DNA from 2 places in the Rhizobium sp. BK049 genome. Region 1 is predicted to be linked to the other one. Evidence: predicted binding sites of a transcription regulator. Region 1 holds the regulator's gene; the other holds the start of a gene.
What was found. Region 1 encodes PhoB, which activates phosphate uptake and scavenging genes when phosphate is short. Its sites were predicted from a motif close to TGTCATNNANCTGTCAT; they were not measured.
Positions count from the first base shown of each region.

Region 1 (5,289 bases):
CTTTGCCTCAACATCTATGCGCTCTACATCGTGCGCAAATACCGGGAGCAGTACGAATGACGATTATTGTTTCTCCCGCCATCGGTGCCACCGTTTCCAAAGCGCCGGCCCGCCGTGATATCGGCATCAAGCGCCGCTATGCCGCCGAGCGCCGGTTCCAGGCCTACGGTATCGCCGCCATCGCCTTCGGCCTTATCTTCCTCTTCGTCCTGCTATGGACGGTGATCGGCAAAGGCTACACCGCCTTCCAGCAGACGACGATCACCCTGCCGATCGAATTCGCCGAAAAGACGATCGATCCGAACAGCAAGCGGGCGACCGATCCTTCGGTGCTGATTGCCGCGAACTATCCGGTTCTGCTGCGCGACGCCATCGTCAAGCAGCTGAACATCAATGCATCGAGCCGTCCGGATGTGCGCGATGCAACCGCCATGCTCTCCAAGAGCGCGCCGATCCAGCTGCGCGATCTGGTCGTCGCCGATCCCTCGATCATCGGCAAGACGGTCAATGTCACCTTGCTCGCCGATGCCAATATCGATAGCGCCAACAAGGGCCAGATCGATCTTTCCGTCGATGAGAAGAACCGCAAGGTCAACGACAAGCAGGTCAACTGGATGAACCAACTGAAGGCGAGCGGCGCTCTTCAGAAGCAGTTCAACACCGGCCTCTTCGTCAACGGCAATTCCAGCCGTCCGGAGGCCGCCGGTCTCGGCGTGGCCCTCATCGGCTCGCTCTACCTGATGCTGATCGTGCTGGTTCTGTCGCTGCCGATCGGCGTCGCCGCCTCGATCTATCTCGAGGAGTTTGCGCCGAAGAACAGGCTGACGGACCTGATCGAGGTCAACATCAACAACCTCGCAGCCGTCCCGTCGATCGTCTACGGTCTTCTCGGCCTTTCCGTCTTCATCAACTTCATCGGCCTGCCGCGCTCGGCTTCTCTGGTGGGCGGCCTGGTGCTGACGCTGATGACCCTGCCGACGATCATCATCGCCACCCGCGCGGCCCTGCGCGCCGTGCCGCCCTCGATCCGCGCTGCAGCTCTCGGCCTCGGCGCCTCGAAAATGCAGATGGTGTTCCACCATGTCCTGCCGCTCGCCATGCCCGGCATCCTCACCGGCACGATCATCGGCCTGGCGCACGCGCTCGGCGAAACCGCGCCGCTGCTCTTGATCGGCATGGTCGCCTTCGTCGCCAACGCGCCCGCGACACCGCTCGAGCCCTCGACGGCCTTGCCCGTGCAGGTCTATATGTGGGCGAACGAGGCCGAACGTGCCTTCGTGGAGCGTACTTCGGGTGCCATCATCGTCCTGCTCCTGTTCCTGGTCGTCATGAACATGGGCGCCATCCTCTTGCGTCGTCGCTTCGAGCGCCGCTGGTAAACGGAGTCAAACATCATGAACATGCTGACGGAAGCTGCAGTTGAAAAGGCGCTGGATCAGAAGATGAGCAACGTCCCGTATAAAATGATCGGAGAGGATGTCTCCGTATACTACGGCGAGAAGCGCGCGCTTTTCGACGTGAACCTGAACATCCGCGAAAACACCGTAACCGCCCTGATCGGCCCCTCGGGCTGCGGCAAGTCGACCTTCCTGCGAAGCCTGAACCGCATGAACGACACGATCGAGGGGTGCCGCGTTACCGGCAAGATCACGCTCGACAGCGACGATATCTATGATCCGGATATCGACGTCGTCGAACTTCGCGCCCGCGTCGGCATGGTTTTCCAGAAGCCGAACCCGTTCCCGAAGTCGATCTATGAAAACGTCTCCTACGGCCCCCGCATCCACGGTCTCGCCAAGTCGAAGGCCGATCTCGACCAGATCGTCGAGAGCAGCCTGCAGCGCGCCGGGCTCTGGAACGAGGTCAAGGACCGCGTGCACGAATCCGGCACGGGCCTCTCCGGCGGTCAGCAGCAGCGCCTGTGCATTGCCCGCGCCGTTGCCGTCAGCCCGGAAGTCATCCTGATGGACGAGCCCTGCTCGGCCCTTGACCCGATCGCCACCGCCAAGGTCGAAGAACTGATCCACGAGCTCCGCGAAAACTACACGATCGTCATCGTCACCCACTCCATGCAGCAGGCCGCGCGCGTCTCGCAGCGCACCGCCATGTTCCACCTCGGCAATCTTGTCGAGGAGAACGACACCGACAAGATGTTCACCAATCCGGACGATCCCCGTACCCAGGACTACATCATGGGTCGCTTCGGCTGATCACGGCCATCCGAAGCCTTCCCCTTATTCGAGGACAAAGCCCCATGGCATCGACACATATTTATTCTGCCTATGATGATGATCTGAAGTTCCTTTCCAGGCGGATTTCCGAAATGGGCGGCCTGGCCGAACAGATGGTCGCCGAATCCGTCCGGGCGCTAGTCAACGGCGATACCGCGCTGGCGCAGAAGGTCATCTCCGACGACGTGATCCTCGATCATACCGAGCGCGAAATCGGCGACAAGGCGATCGTCACCATCGCCCGCCGTCAGCCGATGGCGGCGGACCTGCGCGAAATCATGGGTTCGATCCGCATCGCCGCCGATCTCGAACGCGTCGGCGACCTCGGCAAGAACACCGCCAAGCGCGTCATCGCCGTGCAGAGCACCGGCGTGCCCCGCAAGCTCGCCCGCGGCCTCGAGCATCTCTCCGAGCTGGCGCTTGTCCAGCTCAAGGAAGTGCTCGACGTCTATACGACACGCGCTGCCGACAAGGCGACCGCCATCCGCGAACGCGACAACGAGATCGACGCCATGTACACCTCGCTGTTCCGCGAGCTCTTGACCTACATGATGGAAGATCCGCGCAACATCACGAGCTGCACGCATCTGCTCTTCTGCGCCAAGAACATCGAGCGCATCGGCGACCATGCCACCAACATCGCCGAGACGATCTACTACATGGCAACAGGCGCCCAGCCGGAAGGCGATCGCCCGAAGGATGACAGCGCCAACACCGTCGGCGCCGCGACGGAATAATCCTTCCAAGATTGCGTGCGCGCCCGTTCGGGGCGCGCAAAGAGGTCGCAGCCAATTTCTGAATTTGCGCAGGACGCCTGCTTATACCCCCAGTTTAAGGCTTGTGCGCGAGGAGACGGACACGCATGATCCCGAGAGTCGCAGTTGTTGAAGACGAGGAAGCGCTCAGCGTGCTCCTTCGCTATAATCTCGAAGCCGAAGGCTTCGAGGTCGATACCATCCTGCGCGGCGACGAGGCCGAAATTAGGCTTCAGGAGCGCACGCCCGACCTGCTCATCCTCGACTGGATGCTGCCCGGCGTCTCCGGCATCGAACTCTGCCGGCGCCTGCGCATGCGGCCGGAAACCGAGCGACTGCCGATCATCATGCTCACGGCGCGCGGCGAGGAGAGCGAGCGTGTGCGCGGACTGTCCACCGGCGCCGACGATTATGTCGTCAAGCCCTTCTCGACCCCCGAACTCGTCGCCCGCGTCAAGGCGATGCTGCGCCGTGCCCGCCCCGAGGTGCTGTCCTCGGTGCTGAAATGCGGCGATATCGAGCTCGACCGCGAAACCCATCGCGTCCACCGCAAGAGCCGCGAAGTCCGCCTCGGCCCGACCGAATTCCGCCTGCTGGAATTCCTGATGTCGTCGCCGGGCCGGGTCTTTTCCCGCTCGCAGCTGCTCGACGGCGTCTGGGGCCACGACATCTATGTCGACGAACGAACCGTCGACGTCCATGTCGGCCGCCTGCGCAAGGCGCTGAACTTCTCCAACATGCAGGACGTCATCCGCACCGTCCGCGGCGCGGGTTATTCGATGGAAGCCTGAGGCTGAGGGAGTGTGTGGGGTGGGCGTTCCCGCCAAACGCACGGCAGTACGGCTTGTGAGGCCCCCCTTGCCGTCGTCGATCGCAGCCGCTTCGTCGCCAGCGTCATTGCGCCGGCGAGGCTTATGCGTCTCGGCTCCACCTTTCCATCGCGCCTGCAGAGCCGACTTGTCCCAGCATCACCTCGCCTCCGTCATCCCAGGGCTTGACCTGGCTTGACCCTGGGATCCATGCGGCCGGCGCTGCGGGAACAGGGATGCATCCAACAGCAGGGAAATTATGGAAGCCGAGTGCTTGGTTGTGGATCCCAGGGTCAAGCCGGGTCAAGCCCTGGGATGACGGAGCGCGTGGTTGGCGCTCTCGCCAAACGCGCCGGTGGTGCAACCTGTAGCACCCGTTTTTGCCGCCGATCCATCGCCGCTGCAGAGCCGTCGCGCCATCGCCGCTGCAGAACCAGCTTCATCGCACTGGCGTGGCTTATCTGTCCAGGCACCACTTCTCCTCCAAGCCCCGGGATGACGGAGTGTGGGGTTGGCTTGGTTGCTAAACGCAAAGGTCACTTCCCCGCTCGAATAAAAAAACGGGCCGCTCGGCCCGTTTTTTATGTCCGGCGATGTCGCCTTCTCAGCTGACCCGTGCCGCGGCCCGGCGCCTTTCGTTGATCGGCTGATAGGCAAGCTTCTGATGATAGCTGCAATAGGGCGAATTGTCGGGGGACTCGCAGCCGCAGAAATGGAAATCTTCCTTGAGCGGGTCGCCGACCGGCCATTTGCAGGTGCGTTCGGTGAGCTCCGTCAGGCCGAGGCGGCGAGAAATCGGCACGACCACATTGCCGGCCGGCACATATTCCATTTCCTCGACGGCATCGACCTCGATCTCTTCCTTCAGCATCGTTGCGCCCTGTTGACGGGTCACGGTGCGGGTGGTGATCCGGGAGGCGTAATTCGGCGCGCGGGGCGCGGATGTCTGGCGCTTCGGCGTGCGCGCCGCGGTGGCCGTGCCGCCGGCCTTGGCGCGGCCGGGAAGGCTGAGCCTGTGCACCTTGCCGATAACGGCGTTTCGGCTGACGCCGCCAAGCTGCGCAGCAATCTGGCTGGCGCTCAGTCCTTCGGCCCAAAGCTTCTTGAGTTTCTCGACCCGCTCGTCTGTCCAGTTCATGCCCTGTCTCCACCTTTTGCGTTGGTGATGGCAGAATCCCTCACCGTTGTCCCGGAAGCCTCCGAAACAAGAAACGCTTGATCAATTTTGGTGACTAGTTCCGCCGCATGCAGTCTAGTAATTGAACTTTAACCTAGTGTGAGGCTGACTCCGTGACAAGAGTCGCGGGAATCCGGATGAATCGAATTTCAAGTTTTCCCCAACTTGCTGCCTCTGCGTGGCATTTCTGCAATAATGCCTGTTGAAGGCCGAAAGTGCCGCTGCACAAGCCTGCTGCATAGGCTAAGGCGCCAGTTTTGTTGACATTGCAGCGCGAAAAGGAAATAGTACCGCTCGCCGCCGAAAGGCGGCATTTT
Region 1 covers NZ_JACHYV010000033.1:53,034-58,322, reverse strand. Annotated here, with positions in the region: gene pstC (phosphate ABC transporter permease subunit PstC) at 1-60, shown strand, start outside; gene pstA (phosphate ABC transporter permease PstA) at 57-1,379, shown strand; gene pstB (phosphate ABC transporter ATP-binding protein PstB) at 1,395-2,210, shown strand; gene phoU (phosphate signaling complex protein PhoU) at 2,255-2,968, shown strand; gene phoB (phosphate regulon transcriptional regulator PhoB) at 3,094-3,777, shown strand; gene FHT70_RS26825 (GcrA family cell cycle regulator) at 4,400-4,933, opposite strand.

Region 2 (5,289 bases), on a different contig from region 1:
ATGGGTCCGGAATACGGCGCGACCTGCGGCTTCTTCCCGGTTGACGGCGAAACCATCAACTATCTCACCATGTCCGGCCGCACGCATGATCGCATCGCGCTTGTCGAAGCCTATTCGAAGGCCCAGGGCATGTGGCGCGAAGGCGACGGTTCCGACCTCGTCTTCACCGATACGCTGGAGCTCGACCTCGGCGACGTCGTGCCGTCGATGGCAGGCCCCAAGCGTCCGGAAGGCCGCATCGCGCTTGAAAACATCGCTTCCGGCTTCGCGACGTCGATGGAAGCCGACTACAAGAAGCCCGGGCAGCTCAACAACCGCTATGCAGTCGAAGGCACCGATTTCGATCTCGGCCATGGCGATGTCGCGATTGCCGCCATCACCTCCTGCACCAACACCTCCAACCCGTCGGTGCTGATCGCTGCCGGCCTTCTCGCCCGCAACGCCGTTGCCAAGGGGCTGAAGACCAAGCCGTGGGTCAAGACGTCGCTCGCGCCCGGATCGCAGGTCGTCGGCGAATATCTCGCCAAGTCGGGCCTGCAGGCCGACCTCGATAAGCTCGGCTTCAACCTCGTCGGCTTCGGCTGCACCACCTGCATCGGCAACTCCGGCCCGCTGCCGGCGCCGATCTCCAAGACGATCAATGACAAGGGTCTGATTGTTTCCGGCGTGCTCTCCGGCAACCGCAACTTCGAAGGCCGCATCTCGCCCGACGTCCAGGCGAACTATCTCGCTTCGCCGCCGCTTGTCGTCGCCTACGCTCTTGCCGGCACGGTCCAGAAGGACCTGACCAAGGAGCCAATCGGCGAAGACCAGAACGGCAAGCCGGTCTACCTCAAGGATATCTGGCCGACCTCGCACGAGGTGCAGGAGTTCATCCAGAAATACGTCACCCGCGAACTCTACGAAACCAAGTATGCCGACGTCTTCAAGGGTGATGCCAACTGGCAGGCCGTCCAGGTCCCGCCGGGCCAGACCTATGCCTGGGACGACAACTCCACCTATGTCCAGAACCCGCCCTATTTCGTCGGCATGGGCAAGAAGGGCACCGGCGTCTCCGACATCAAGGGCGCCCGCGTCCTCGGCCTGTTCGGTGACAAGATCACCACCGACCACATCTCTCCGGCCGGTTCGATCAAGGCGGCGTCGCCGGCCGGCGCATACCTCATCGGCCATGACGTTGCCGTTGCCGACTTCAACCAATACGGCACGCGGCGCGGCAACCATGAAGTGATGATGCGCGGCACCTTCGCCAATATCCGCATCCGCAATCACATGCTCGGCCCGAACGGCAAGGAAGGCGGCTACACGATCCACTACCCGTCGAAGGAAGAGACATCGATCTACGACGCCGCCATGCAGTACAAGGCCGAAGGCGTGCCGCTCGTCATCTTCGCCGGCGTCGAATACGGCAACGGCTCCTCGCGCGACTGGGCTGCCAAGGGCACCAACCTGCTCGGCGTCAAGGCCGTGATCGCCCAGAGCTTCGAGCGCATCCATCGCTCGAACCTGGTCGGCATGGGCGTCATCCCCTTCGTCTTCGAAGAGGGCACGACCTGGCAGAGCCTCGGCCTCAAGGGCGACGAGCTCGTCACCATCGAGGGGCTGGACAAGATCAAGCCGCGCGAGAGGAAGATCGCCAAGATCACCTATGGCGACGGCACGGTGAAGGAAGTTCCGCTGCTGTCGCGCGTCGATACGCTCGACGAGGTGATCTACCTCAACAATGGCGGCATCCTGCAGACGGTTCTGCGTGATCTCGCTGCCTGATTGTCGAGCATGATGCCGAAAAGTGTGAGCGGTTTTCGGAAAACATCATGCTCTGCTTCTTTGATGTAGATCCGGATTGAGATTTTAGGCCGAATCGGCCTGAAATCATCCGGATCTAGGAGATTGCTATGATAATGGCCGCCGGAGAGCAATTTCCGGCGGCTCCTCTTTGCGGCGACAGTATTCGATGGGGCTCACGATGATTTGTTTTCAGCGCTTTCCGGGCGAGCTACGTCTCACCCGTTCGTGACTTTTCGTTTGGACCCGGAAGGATTATTCGTACGTTCATGTCTCAGAGCCTTCGGTTCCTAAACGCCGCCGGCGCTGAAAAAGAGGTGCAGGTGAATGTCCCCCCGTTTCTTGATTTCGCTGATCGCCGGCGTTGCTTTTGCAGGCTCGCTGCATGCCGAAGACGGCAAGCCGAGAGGCGTCGTCGAGCTTTTCACGTCACAGGGCTGCTCCTCCTGTCCTCCCGCTGATGCCGCCTTCCGCAAGCTGGTGAACCAAGGCGATGTCATCGCGCTCGCCTATCACATCGACTACTGGAATTATCTCGGCTGGGCCGATACGCTGAGCTCGAAGGAAAATACCGAGCGGCAGTACGGCTATGCCAGGACGATGGGTCGCAGCAACGTCTATACGCCGCAAGCCATCGTCAACGGGCGCGGCCATTTGGCCGGCGCCGATCTCACCGGCATCAACAGCAAGATCGACACCTACAGCAGCGAAGGCAATGGGCTGACCGTTCCCATCAGCGCGGCGATGCGCGGCGACGAGCTGGAGATCAAGATCGGTGCCGGACAGGGCAAGGCCAATGTCGTCATGGTCTATTTCGACAAGGAGAAGACAATCGACGTTGAGAAAGGCGAAAACAGCGGAAAGAAGATCTCCTATCTGCACAGCGTCACCAACGTCGAAACCGTCGGCATGTGGGATGGCAAGGCGACCAGTCTGACGCTACCGGCGAGCGTCTTGCAGCGGCCGCAGCTCGAGGGCTGCGCAATCCTGCTACAGTCGGCCACGGCCGACGGCGATCCGGCGGCGATCCTCGGCGCGACCGTGGTGATGGCGGGAAAAAGCATCTGATATTTCACCCGAGTACGGGTGAAATGCGGGCGGCCCGGCCGAGCGTATTCGGGGCTGGGGTTAAGGTCGATACGCTCCGCCGGGCCCTTTGGCGCGCTGGCGCCAAACCGGGATGCATAAATCTCCCGCAAATGAGGCGCTGTTTTGACTGAAATGCGGCACAGGGGAGAAAGCATTGCTTGGTCCCCAGCGAACGTGACTGGACCTGCGGCGAATGTGAGGAGCGCCGCTCTTGCAATTTGCGGCGGCTCGGGCAAACTGTCACTCTCCTGTCACAAGCGGAGGCCTTGGAGACCTGATGACAGATCAGCCGGATTTGCGACACGGCGAAAGCCGCTCCGTCGACAATAGTTCCTCGGTCATCGTCGATCTCAGGGAATACAAACAAAGCAAGGACCCGCTTCCGGTGACTTTCCACCGGCGCGAGCTGGATGCGATCCTCTGGATCTACGGCCGCATGGTGGGCGAGGGGGAATGGCGCGATTACGCCATTGACCATCTGAAGGACAGAGCGGTCTTTTCCGTCTTCAAGCGCTCCGGCGAGATGCCGCTCTTCCGGATTGAAAAGAACCCGAAGCTTGCCGCCAAACAGGGTGCCTATTCCGTGATCAATATCAACGGCATGATCCTGAAGCGCGGACACGAGTTGAACCAGGTCCTCAAGGTATTCGACAAAACCTTGAAACTCGTGGACAAATAACTCTTATCAGCCCGCAAACAGCGTACCGGGGTAGGTGGAGGGATTCGGATCAGTTGTCATGCCCTCGCCGAGGCTGCGCTGCATGAGCATCGTGTCCAGCCAGTGGCCGTGCTTGTAGCCGGTGCCCTTCATCAGGCCGACCTCCACAAAACCTGCCTTCAGATGAAGCGCGATCGAGGCCGGGCTCGCGCCACCGATGACGGCCACCATCTGACGAAAACCAAGCGCGGTGCAGCGGTCGATCAGCTCGATCATCAGGGCCTTGCCGATGCCACGGCCGCGGGCTTCGGGGGCCAGGTAGATCGAATCCTCCACCATCCAGCGATAGGCGGGGCGGGTGCGGAAGGCCGACGCATAAGCGTAGCCCAGGAGTTTCCCGTCCCCATCGGCCGCGGCGATGTAGGGATATTGCTGACTAACTATCGCGGAAAAACGCTGGGCCATTTCGGCCTCGGAGGGCGGCGCAATCTCGTAGCTTGCAACGCCATTCAGGACCGAGTCACGATAGATCTCCGTGATGGCGGGGATGTCGGCTTGGGCGGCGTTGCGCAGGAGGAAGGACATCGAGGCGGCAGGTCCATCGGAAGAGCAGGCTCCTCTAAAATCATCCCTGCGAAACCGGCGCAACAAAAAAGGCGGCCGAAGCCGCCTTTTCGATCTCATTGCGCCTGTTATCTGCGGTTGCCCATGAACTGCAGCAGGAACATGAAGAGGTTGAGGAAGTCGAGGTAAAGCGTCAGTGCACCCATGATCGCCTTGCGACCGGCGACAGCGACGTCATCGGCTTCATAGTAGAGTTCCTTGATCCGCTGCGTGTCGTAGGCGGTGAGGCCTGCGAAGATCAGCACGCCGATCACCGAGATCGCGAACTGCAGCGCGGATGAAGCCAGGAAGATGTTGACGAGCGAGGCGATGATCAGGCCGAAGAGGCCCATGATCAGGAACGAACCCATCGCCGACAGGTCACGCTTCGCGGTATAGCCGTAAAGCGACAGTGCGCCGAAGGAGGCGGCGGTGACGAAGAAGGTCTGAACGACGCTCTGGCCCGTATAGACCAGGAAGATCGACGAGAGCGACAGCCCTACCAGGGCGGCGTAGATCCAGAAGGTGGTCTGGGCGGCGGAGACGCTCATCTGATGAATGCGGAAGCTCAGGAAGAAGACGACCGCAAGGGGGGCAAGGATGACGACCCAGCGCAACGGCGACTGGAACAGAAGCGCGCCAAACTGGGTGAGTTGGCCGTCCTGGACCGCGAAGTTGAATCCGAGATATGCGGCCACGCCGGTGATCGCCAGGCCCAGCGCCATCAGGTTGTAGACCTTGAGCATATATGCGCGCAGGCCTTGATCAATCATCTCGCCGGTCTGGACGCGGCTTTGATAGTTACGAAGATCAGCCATAGTTTCCTCTTACAAGCTCCGAAGGAGATACGGTGTCGGGTTCTCGACCCGGGCGCCGCTGCGGAGCTCCAGCATGCCTGCAGACAATATGAGGCTTTCGCCCTTTGCAAACAAGGGGCCTGCAACGGCGCGGCCGGTTAAATCGCCGTAAGGTGAAGGCCTTGGGACAGCTTCAAAGCTCGCGCAGCACGGGCGCCGCCTTCTGCCCGAGGATGCGCCAGGTGCCGATGAGGCCGATGCCGACTGTCAGAACGAGTGCCGTCACCAGCGTCAGGCCCGCCACGTCAGGCAGGAAGGCAGACGGCAGTCGCATGATGCGGGCGACGATGAACCAGG
Region 2 covers NZ_JACHYV010000025.1:94,131-99,419, reverse strand. Annotated here, with positions in the region: gene acnA (aconitate hydratase AcnA) at 1-1,767, shown strand, start outside; gene FHT70_RS23450 (thioredoxin family protein) at 2,113-2,853, shown strand; gene FHT70_RS23445 (DUF2794 domain-containing protein) at 3,152-3,553, shown strand; gene FHT70_RS23440 (GNAT family N-acetyltransferase) at 3,560-4,117, opposite strand; gene FHT70_RS23435 (Bax inhibitor-1/YccA family protein) at 4,225-4,953, opposite strand; gene FHT70_RS23430 (ABC transporter permease) at 5,126-5,289, opposite strand, start outside.
Region 2: the regulator PhoB is predicted to act here: its motif matches at 3,113-3,129, upstream of FHT70_RS23445 (DUF2794 domain-containing protein).